Linked DNA regions of Pelodictyon luteolum DSM 273. The protein of the gene in region 1 interacts with the protein of each later gene in a pairwise test. Links are inferred from orthologs where the notes say so. Each region holds a gene or a part of one and is shown on either strand. Other genes may lie near its edges.

The links. The genes of interacting proteins can lie anywhere in the genome.
Region 2: the proteins of mtgA (region 1) and PLUT_RS10930 interact in binary tests that used the Escherichia coli proteins (3 or more experiments, as listed by UniProt). The link is inferred for Pelodictyon luteolum DSM 273 from one-to-one orthologs.

The regions. Positions count from the first base shown.
Region 1 is NC_007512.1:2,199,788-2,205,570, forward strand. Bases 2,990-5,783 are described here. They hold mtgA (monofunctional biosynthetic peptidoglycan transglycosylase), read right to left. Parts: upstream 4,904-5,783; coding sequence 4,076-4,903; downstream 2,990-4,075. Other genes in these bases: dapF (diaminopimelate epimerase), read left to right, coding at 2,990-3,706; rd (rubredoxin), read left to right, coding at 3,838-4,005; PLUT_RS10240 (c-type cytochrome), read left to right, coding at 4,992-5,408; mutL (DNA mismatch repair endonuclease MutL), read right to left, coding at 5,576-5,783. Outside these bases: PLUT_RS10215 (indolepyruvate ferredoxin oxidoreductase subunit alpha), read right to left, coding at 1-214; PLUT_RS10220 (photosystem I reaction center subunit IX), read right to left, coding at 308-2,512; more of dapF, read left to right, coding at 2,900-2,989. UniProt on the Escherichia coli protein: Peptidoglycan polymerase that catalyzes glycan chain elongation from lipid-linked precursors. May play a role in peptidoglycan assembly during cell division in collaboration with other cell division proteins.
Region 2 is NC_007512.1:2,346,580-2,351,073, forward strand. What follows is about bases 1,496-4,494. They hold PLUT_RS10930 (penicillin-binding protein), read right to left. Parts: upstream 4,007-4,494; coding sequence 1,985-4,006; downstream 1,496-1,984. Other genes in these bases: PLUT_RS10925 (UDP-N-acetylmuramoyl-L-alanyl-D-glutamate--2,6-diaminopimelate ligase), read right to left, coding at 1,496-1,988; PLUT_RS10935 (hypothetical protein), read right to left, coding at 4,034-4,494; rsmH (16S rRNA (cytosine(1402)-N(4))-methyltransferase RsmH), read right to left, coding at 4,492-4,494. Outside these bases: PLUT_RS10920 (UDP-N-acetylmuramoyl-tripeptide--D-alanyl-D-alanine ligase), read right to left, coding at 1-420; more of PLUT_RS10925, read right to left, coding at 417-1,495. UniProt on the Escherichia coli protein: Essential cell division protein that catalyzes cross-linking of the peptidoglycan cell wall at the division septum. Required for localization of FtsN.

The DNA of each region.
Region 1 (5,783 bases):
GGACGCCGCAACGGCCAAGGTTGACATTCAGCGGCTCAAGGCGGGCCTTGCCGGCCGGTTTCGCCGCCGCACCCTTCGGCGCTGCCTGCCCCTGCTTCGCGGCTGGTGCCGGTGCCTTAGGCGGCGCACCCTTCGGCGCTTCCGCCTTGGGCGCAGCCGGAGCCTTCGCGGCTGGTGCCGGCTGAGTTTCTGGCTGTTTTACAGGATCGGCCATCAGGGAACCCTCCTCTATTGATTATAGTCTTCTGTAGTTTCCTATTGCATTCTGACCATAAGGGGAGCCCGGAAGCCCCCCCGGTCAGGCAGTTCATGCAATAAGCTTCATCAGGTAGTCCACCACCTGAGTCAGGAGCACCTGACCGGACACCGCTGCGTCACTGACGGTCGGCGGTAGGGGTGAATCAGTCTGATAGAACCCGTTGGCCATGAAAAGGAACACAAGCATAAAGGTTCCGCCGAAGTACAGGAAGGTACCTGCAAGCTTCGAGTCCGAGATGGTCAGGACAGGGAAACGGAAGTTGACGTCCCTGCCGAGGAACTTCTTGCCTAGCCAGCGGATGGTGCGGGTCTGGATATCGGCACCTTCAAGACGGGAACCGCGATCCTCGAACCATACTGCAAAGCTGATGAACCATACAAGGTGACCGATCATCAGAATGGTCGAGAGATGCGAGCTCGAGAAAATCGTCACGGTCTCTGTCCAGAAATAGTAGAAAATGCCGGAGGTATAGTGGTGGGCTAGGCCGGCCACAGAGTCCCAGGCTTTTGCGTCAGCCGCAGGCACACCGTACATCATCGAAGCAATCCATGCGCCGTCGATATACCAGCAGACTGCAGACAGACCCTTCACTCCCCAGAGCATGGCAAACCAGAGCTGATCCTGGATCGAAACGCCGCAGGTACCGCCGTAGACAGGTCCGAGACAGGGGAAGGAGTACGAGTTCTTCTTCAGACCGAGATCATCCCAGAGGGGTGAGGTGTGGGCGAAGAAGGCGATGCGGACAAGTGCGATAAGCGAGAAGAGCGAACCTGCCACGATGACGTGGACCATGACCCAGTCGTTGATGCTCGGGTCTGCAAACATCCACTGGAACATCGGAAGCGGCTTCAGCCAGTAGAACGACATCATGATGTTCGTTCCGAAGATGTTCAGCTCGCAGATGGTGTTCCACACGATGACAGCGTAAACGGAAAGCATGGTGGCGAAACACAGCGCCATGACAGTACCGAGGATCTTGACCTGGACTTCCTGATTGCGGCCCTTTGTGATCCAGATGGACTTGATCTGATTGTAGAGGCCGTTGAGCTGGATCTTGAGGAGGTACTGGCCACCATGGTAGACACCTGCGAAGACATAGAGTACACCGCAGATGATGTGGTTGAAGGTGATGAGGTTGATGACAACCCTCGACATGCCGAACGATGCGCCGTTCTTGGGAAGGATTGCGAAGGGAGCGAATTCCGAGAATTCCTTCGAGCCGGAGACGATCCGGCCGCCTTCCTGCACGAAGTCGTAGCTGACACGGTTGAACGGCTCACCATAGAGATAGAACACCAGCTTGTCGAGCTCCTTGTAATAGGGCGCGAAAGATGGCTGCTGGAAAGCGACGAAGGCGATGACACCAAGAGCGATGTTGATGTAGCCTATCGCGGTGAGATGCACCGAGAAGGCTGCTTTCATGTCGTCATTGAGGTGAATGGCCGCATTCGGGGGGTTGTTCCACCAGTAGATGCCGAGAGCAAAGAAGGCCACGAACCACACGAACGACATAAACGTCTCGGAGTTGATGGTCTGGAAATCAGGAACAGGTGCGAAACCGAGCACGAACCACATGAGCAGGCCCCATCCGAGGAACAGGAGGGACATGTAGACGGCGTGGGGTCCGAGAGCATCTTTGTATGTCTTTGCGCTGGTTCCGTTGAAGACCATGTCACCGAACTTGCCGAGGAAACGGAAATCGCGGAAGTTGCCTGCGCGGCCGGTAAACGGATTGGTCAGGTTGTGGGTCCAGTGACGCCAGCCGCCGAAGAGGAGGATGGAGCCGGAAAGGAAGTGGAACGCTGCCCAGCCGATGAGATTGGTCGCTGCCTGCTGGAGATCTGCTGTCTGGGTGCTGTAGGTGTCGATGCCGAGAGAGACCATCCTCGGTTTGATGGTGAGGTAGAACCAGTTGTCATGGAACCCGGGCATTCCACCGAGCCATGCCGGGAAGACCTGGATGCCGGAGAAATAATAAATGGCCATGAGGAATCCAAGAACGCCGAGAAGGGCGAGATGGCCGCCGACGACCTGTTCGTCGTCGATCTTGTCGGTGTCGAACACCTGGTACCATTTCGTGGACCGGGTCTCTGTCCGCTGGAACAGGAACCTTCTCATTTTGGCGGCATCCTGCTCCTTGATGACGGAAGGACCGCCCGAAGCGCCGCTCGCCTTCGGAGAAGGAGCGCTCCCCTTGGGAGGCGGAACCGTCCCCTTTGGCTTGACTCCTGCCGGATTCACTTGTTCAGCCATTGTATTCTCTCCTTTGTTTGGACATATTTCAGGTTGAAGAAACCGAAAGAAACCCTCCGGACCAGCGCCATACACCGTACTGAGGAATGGTCCATCGGAGCAAGTGTTCCACCCATCCCCGGCAAAGCAACGAAGGCACCTTTCCCGGTGCCGGCCATACCGGAATGGCTGCTGAGGCGGTCTTCCCACCTGACGCAGTATTAAATAAAATAAGAAAAATTATTTAATAATAAATTTTTTTGGGCCGCCATTACAGGGCTATTGTTTTATTATAAAGTAGGAAAGCCCCTACGGGGACTGCTTTGGCGGAGCATTGGCGGCAAGGGTCCTCATGAAAAGCCAGGAGCACGAAGCCCCTCATCAACACCATTCCAACACATTCTGGGCATGAGACGAGAGATCCCATTCAGCAAACTGTCCGGTGCAGGCAACGACTTCATCATCATGGACAACCGTGACCGCTCCATCACCCTTGAGGCTTCGGCCATCCGTGCGCTCTGCACACGCCGTACCGGCATCGGCGCCGACGGGCTCATCCTCATCGAGCCGTCAGAAACAGCATCATTCAGCATGCTCTATCACAACGCCGATGGTCTGCCCGGCACGATGTGCGGCAACGGAGGCCGCTGCGCGGTCTGGTTCGCCAGGAGCATCGGGGTGCAGCCGGACGCCGGGGGGTGCTTCCGTTTTGAGGCAAACGGCGACCCCTATCAGGCATGGGTGAGCGGACCCGAAACGGTACGGCTCCGGATGCGCGAGCCACGGGGCATAAGGGACGAAATCGATCTCGGCGGTCAGTACTGTGCCTTTATTGATACCGGCTCGCCGCACGCCGTGATCCGCACCGAAGGGCTTGATGCCGTGGATGTGGTCGGGGAGGGCCGCGCCATTCGCCACCGCACCGACATCTTCCCCGGCGGCACCAATGTCAATTTCATCGAAGTGACCGCCACCGACAGCATCGACCTCAGAACCTTCGAGCGGGGCGTCGAAGATGAGACCCTCGCATGCGGAACCGGAGCGGTCGCAGCCGCACTTCTCAGCCGCCGCCTCGGCATGACCTCAGCCGACAGCATCAGGGTCCGGGTGAAAAGCGGTGACATGCTCAACGTGACGTTCAGCGAAGATATGCGGGAGGTCTATCTCACCGGACCGGCGGTCATCGTCTATACCGGCGTGGTGAAAGCAGGCTGAACATCGGTCGATGAAATCGGCAGGACACGATGAACTTTTTACAGGCGGGGGGAATTCATTTTCGCTGAATGGGCAATAGCCCCCGATACAGCCTTAAATCAGAACCCTTCAACACCAAACGGAGAATCATCATGCAGAAATGGGTATGTGTGCCTTGCGGTTACGTATACGATCCCGAAGCCGGAGACCCCGACAGCGGCGTCCAGCCCGGAACGCCTTTTGAAGATGTGCCCGAAGACTGGGTATGCCCTGTCTGCGGCGTCGACAAGACCCTCTTCGAACCCTACGAAGAACGTTGAGCCTGAGGGCCGCAGCCAAAGGCGCACTCCTTCCCTCGTATCCATCTGCACGCCGCCATCCGCGGCGTGCTCAGTTTCCGCCCTCTCCAGAATCCATGAACACCCCGTCGATCAGCTCGCGTGGAACACCGATCGTGATGGTATCTGAGGCTGCCGCCGTAGCCGTGGTATCGACCGGAAGCGGCACGCGTCCCCCATAGGATGGCGCCACAATCCCCCGTTTCTGCATGATGCGGTAAATGATGGCGGAGCGCTTCCGGACATAACGGGAACTGCCGGTGGGTGACCAGCGGATGGGGTTTGGGAGTACGGCGGCAAGACGTGAGGCCTGACGGGCGTTCAGCCGGCCGGCACTGGTGCCGTAGTAGTGGCGGGCAGCGGCTTCAATGCCGAAAATGCCATCACCCCATTCGGCAGAGTTGAGGTAGAGCTCCAGAATGCGGCTCTTTGAGAGCGACCGCTCGATCCGCCAGGTGAGGATCGCCTCCTTGATCTTGCGCACCGGGTTCTTCGATGGTGAGAGATAGAGGTTCTTTGCCAGCTGCTGGCTGACGGTGCTCCCGCCCATGGCGATTTTGCGCTCCTTGAGGTTTTTCTCCAGCGCATGCTCCATCGCATCGTAGTCGAACCCGTCATGCTGCCAGAACTTGTCATCTTCAGCAATCAGCACAGCCTTGACGACGTTTTTCGATATGGCGGAGAGAGGGACGACCTTCCGGTCGGTCTTCCTTCCGCTGTATCCGGCACGGCGCCATGCCTCCACCCGGTAGCGCATGAACGCGGTGGTCTCCGGGGTTTTCCGGGCAAGACCCTCCACATCGGGAATGACGAAGTAGCGCACGATATCTACCACAAAAAGGCAGAAAAGCAGGATGGCGATGTTCCGAAGGAACTTCATATGCTGGGGCGGTTAGTTTTTTTGGGTACCTTTTCCTTTCGAAGGCAGGAATATTTCTTCATCCAATGTAACACGAGGAAGCACCGACATGAAACTGGTCATACTGCCGCTTGCGGCTGGACTCATCCTCTCGGCAGCAGCCGTTGACTGCTTTGCCGCCGCTCCGGACGGGAAAGCGGTCTTCGAGCGCAACTGCAGCGTCTGCCACAGCGTGGCGCCGCCGCCAAAATCCGCTCCACCGATCATTCCCATCGCCTCCCGCTACCGTGCAAAGTTCTCATCGAAAGCCGAAGGCGTCAAGGCAATGACGGCATTCATGCAGTCGCCCTCCAAAGCGGCATCGGTCATTGAAGCGCAGGCCATCGAACGCTTCGGCCTCATGCCCGCAATGTCGGCACTCAGCGAAGCAGACCTCCGGGCCGCAGCCGGATGGGTCTGGGATCAGGGCGGTGCAGGCATGGGTCCCGGCAGGGGTGCTGGCCAGCCAAAAGGCAGCTGCCGGTAGTATTGAAAAACCCGGAGGGTTGCTCCGGGCTCTCTGTTCTTTATGTACCCTTGGGCAGACTCGAACTGCCGACCCACAGTTTAGGAAACTGTTGCTCTATCCACTGAGCTACAAGGGTAGCTGTCTGAAGCGGGAATTTAGCATCTTTGGCCGAAAGAAGCAAACACTCAGGACCTGCCGAACATATGGTCGAGCTCGGTCAGCGTCATCTTGATGATGACGGGCCTGCCATGCGGGCATGAGTAAGGTTCCCTGGTGGCGAAAAGATTGTCGATGAGGGTGCGCATCTCCCCCATCGAGAGTTTCTGGCCCGCCATGATGGCGTTGCGGCAGGAGTATGATTTCGCCAGATTGTCGCGCCTCTCCAGCCGCAGC
Region 2 (4,494 bases), 150 kb from region 1 along the record:
TCCGGTGCGGAGCACCGCCGCAGTCATCTCCTTCGTCGTGGTCTTGCCGTTGCTGCCGCCGATACCGACAACCGGAATCGGAAAGGTGTCGCGGTAGATTGATGCAAGTTCCTGCAAGCCTTTTTCGGTATCCTGCACGACGATGTATGCTTTGCCGGGAGGAGGAACCGGATCTTTCTCCAAGCTGTGCCACTCCCGTGATACCATCGCAAAGTCGGCACCGCGCCGGAACACATCCTGGACAAACCGGTGCCCGTCGGTCGACTCGCCTCTCAGGGCAATGAAGATCCCCGGCCCGTCGATCGCCCTGGAATCAATGGCCGCAACCGGATCCTGCACCTCCCTGCGGGGATGTGCTTCGGGGTTCAGGACCAGCTCTCCGCACTTCCTGAAATCCTCCCATGTCAATACACCTTTCATTCCCTCGCTTCCTGTTCGGGGTTCTTTTCGCCGTTTTCCTGTGCAATGCCTGCCGCCAGCACCTCGCGGTCTGAGAAATGCTCCCGCCGCCCATGGGTCTCCTGATAACACTCGTGCCCCTTGCCTGCGACGAGGAGGATGTCTCCGGAACGAAGCATGCCGACCGCCGTCCTTATGGCCTCTGCCCTGTCGGGGATGCGAAGATGTTCTCCTCCGCCCATGCCCCCCTCGATCTCGTCAAGGATCGCTTCAGGATCCTCGTCTCGGGGGTTGTCGGAGGTGATGACCGAAAAGTCGGCCATCTCTATGGCGATCCGCCCCATTTCCGGGCGCTTCTGCCGGTCGCGGTTGCCGCCGCACCCGAACACGACGAGAAGCCGTCCATCCGGAGGAAGAAGTTCCCGCAGGGTGCCGAGCGACTGATGGAGCGCATCGGGGGTGTGGGCGTAATCGACAATGGCCGTCCCCTCGAAGCCTGGACCCTCAACCTGTTCCATCCGCCCTTCAACGCCCTGAAGCCCGGGAAGCGATGCGGCAACGTCCCGGGCGGGAACCCCGAGCTGATGGGCTGCAGCGGCGGCCTCAAGCATATTCATCACATTGAACCGGCCCAGCAGGCGGAACTCTTCTTCCGGCTGCACGCCCTCGGGAAACGAAAGCGCGACCACAGAGGAACCCACACCCTCTCTGCGGACCATAGCGCCATAGTTAAGGCCGCACCGCATGCCGCCGAACCCAGCAGCGTCAAGTGAGCAACAGGCTCGCTGCTCCTCTGCTACCCTGGCCGCCATGAACGTAGCCATCGGGTCTTCGGTGTTGAATATCCCGATACCGCCCGGCGCAAGCTGGTCGAACAGCTTGCGCTTGGCTTCCGCATAAGACTCCATCGACGGATGGAAATCAAGGTGGTCAGGCGTCAGGTTGGTGAACACCGCCGCCTGAAATGCGATGCCGTGCACCCGCCCGAGTTCGAGTGCATGCGAGGAGACCTCCATCGAAACTGCACGGCAGCCACCATCTACCATCATCCGGAACAGGCGGTGCAGCCCGTGGGCCTCGGGAGTGGTCCGCTCCAGCGGGATCTCCCGGTCTCCGATGATAGCCTTGCCCGTGCCGATGTAGCCGCAGGAAATTCCGTTCATGGAGAGGATGGAGGAGATGAGGCGTGCCGTTGTCGTCTTGCCGTTCGTACCGGTCACCCCAACAATCCTCAACCGGTCGGCCGGATGGCCGTAATATGCCGCAGCAGCAAGGCTGAGAGCCCTGCGGGCGTCCGGAACCCGGATGCAGGGCGGGCCGTTTAAAGCGAGCTCCATGGGGAAGTCCTCCGAGACCACCGCCGAGGCGCCCCGTGCGATGGCATCCTTGATGAACCCTCGACCGTCTGCAGCAAATCCCCTGACCGCAACGAACAGCGATCCCGGCTCGACCACCCGAGAGTCATTGGTGAGCATCCGGACCATAACCCCGTCCGTCTGTCCTGCCGCGACCTCATACGCCCCCATCCCCCGGAGAATCTCCCGGAGAGCGACCGGCTGCATACCGTCCAATGCGGTGTTTGGGTTCATGAGGGGTTCCTGTTCCTCTTGCTGGGGGCGAGCGTCACCCTTATTTTTCTCCGCTCTTCTACTTTTGTTCCTGGTGCCAAGCTCTGGCTTGAGACAAGACCGTCCCGCGGACCGCTGCACTCCATTGTAAGCCCGAGCCATTTAAGCAGACGCTCGGCATCCTCACGCCCCATGCCCCGGAGCTCCGGTACCGCCACCGAGGAAGTCCTCTTCAGCTCGGCCTGTTCCAACGAGCGGATGGAGAGGTTCTCCTGCATTTCGCTTGAGCAGGCGATCATCCTCGACGCGATTGAACGGAACGAAGGGGCGGCTACAGTGGACGCATAATACGCTGGTTTAGGATCTTCAACAAGCACGATTATCGCATATCGCGGGTCCTCAACGGGGAAATATCCAACAAACGAGGAGACATAGACCGCAGTGCGGTAGGAGCCGCCGCTCGCCCGCCTGGCCGTTCCTGTTTTTCCCGCAACAGTGATGCCCTGGAGGGAGGCACTCATCGCCGTTCCGCTGTCAACGACCGCCTTGAAATACTCTGTTCCTATGTATGCAGCGCTCTTTTCAGACATCACCCTCCCGACACTTTCCGGCTCAAAGCTGCGCACGGTATGGCCGTCGGCATCAGCAATCCGCCTAATGATGAAGGGGCGCATCCGCTTCCCCCCGTTGGCCAGGGCAGCGTAGGCCTGAAGGATCTGGAGGGGGGTGGTCATCACCTGATAGCCGTAGCCCATCCATGGGAGGGTGGTGCCGTCCCACTTTTCCAGAGGACGCACGGAACCCGGAAGCTCACCGATGAGGCCGATCCCGGTTTTCTTGCCGAACCCGAACCGGCACACATAATCGTAAAAGGTCTCACGACCTACATCCATTGCGGTATTGGCCGCAACAATGTTGCTTGAGTACATGACGGCCTCGCGGAAGGTGATGTTGCCGTACGGCTCGTGGTCCGTGATCCTGAGGTTGAATATCGGCATTACCCCGTTGTGGGCGAAGACCATGTCTTCGGCCTTTCGACCCAGTTTCTCGGTGGCCGCCGTGGCCATGACGATCTTGAAGGTGGAGCCGGGCTCAAAGCTGTCGGTCACCGAACGGTTCCGGGCTTTATCGGCCGTCCAGGTAGAGCGGTTGTTGAGGTTGAAGGTGGGGTTGTTGGCCATGGCAAGCACCTCGCCGGTCCTGACGTCCATGACGATGCCGGTAGCTGCCGAGGCGCTGTAGCGCTCGACGATGCCCGACAGTTCGTCCTCAACGATGCTCTGGATGTCGGCGTCGATGGTAAGCTCGACCGTATTGCCGGTAACGGCCGCCTCCTGGCGGGCGTCAGGGGCAGGGTAGCGGTTGCCCGTCGCGGTCCGCTGGTAAACGGTGGTGCCGTCAGTGCCATGCAGTTCGCTGTCGAGCTGGAGTTCAAGGCCGCTGGTCCCCTTGTTGCCGCTGCCGGTCAGGCCGATGAGCTGGGCTGCCACGTTCAGGTAGTACCGCTGGTGCTCACGGTCGTTCCACACTCCCGGGATCTTCTCTTTCAGAAGAGGCAGCGCCTTGGCGATGGGCACCTTCCGTCCGAGCACCGCGTTGCCCCTCCTGCGCCTCAGCTCCTTGAGATAGGTGGAGCGGCTGCCGCCGAGGTGGCGGGCAAACAGGGTGGCGATGGCGCCGGAGTTGTCGAAGGTCTTCTGGCGGCGGGTCCGGCGGTCGTTGACCGGACGTCCCTTGCTGTCGAAAAGAGGTGTACGGCGCACCACCTTCGGATCGGCGTAGAACGATACCGACTCGATGCTCTCGGCAAGCATCCTGCCGTGGCGGTCAAGGATGTCTCCCCTTCGGGCAGTGCTGGTGACCACGCGTTCATACTGCTTCGCCGCCTTGATTTTGTAGACCTGACCGTTGATGATCTGGATCTTGAAGAGCATGACGATGATGGCCGACATGAAGAGGGCGAAGAGCAGCATGAGGACGCCGACCCTCCGGCCGAACCCCCGTTCGCTCTCATGCATCTCTTTGCGCACTTCGTTCATCGTTCACGCGTCCTTACGTTCTCTCGTTCACGGTTCGATTTCGACAGGAGGTTCCACCGAGGGAGTGAGCCCGAGCGCGGCGGCATCCTTTGTGATGCTGTGTATGCTCTGCAGCTCCCTGATCTTCAGTTCCTGTGCGGCAAGCACGCTTGATGTCAGCTGGATATGGGTCCGGAGCCGCTCGTTCTGGAGCGCCAGACTCTTGATGGCGATGGTGCTGTTGATCTGGAAGAGGAAAAAAAACGTTCCTAATAGCAGATACACGAACGAGCGCAACCGGAGAAGGCTCGTGAAATCAAATGATGCGGCGCTTTCCGGTAATGCATCGGCCGGGGTGGGTGATGCCGCCTGCGGATCCATTTCCACGGCGGCCGCAACGCCCTCACTGGCGGGCACGATGACGGAGACAGTGCCCGACTGGCTGGGTCCCCTGAAAAAGAATGTCTGGATCCTGCTGAATGACGCAGGCAGCAAGCGCTCGCTGATCA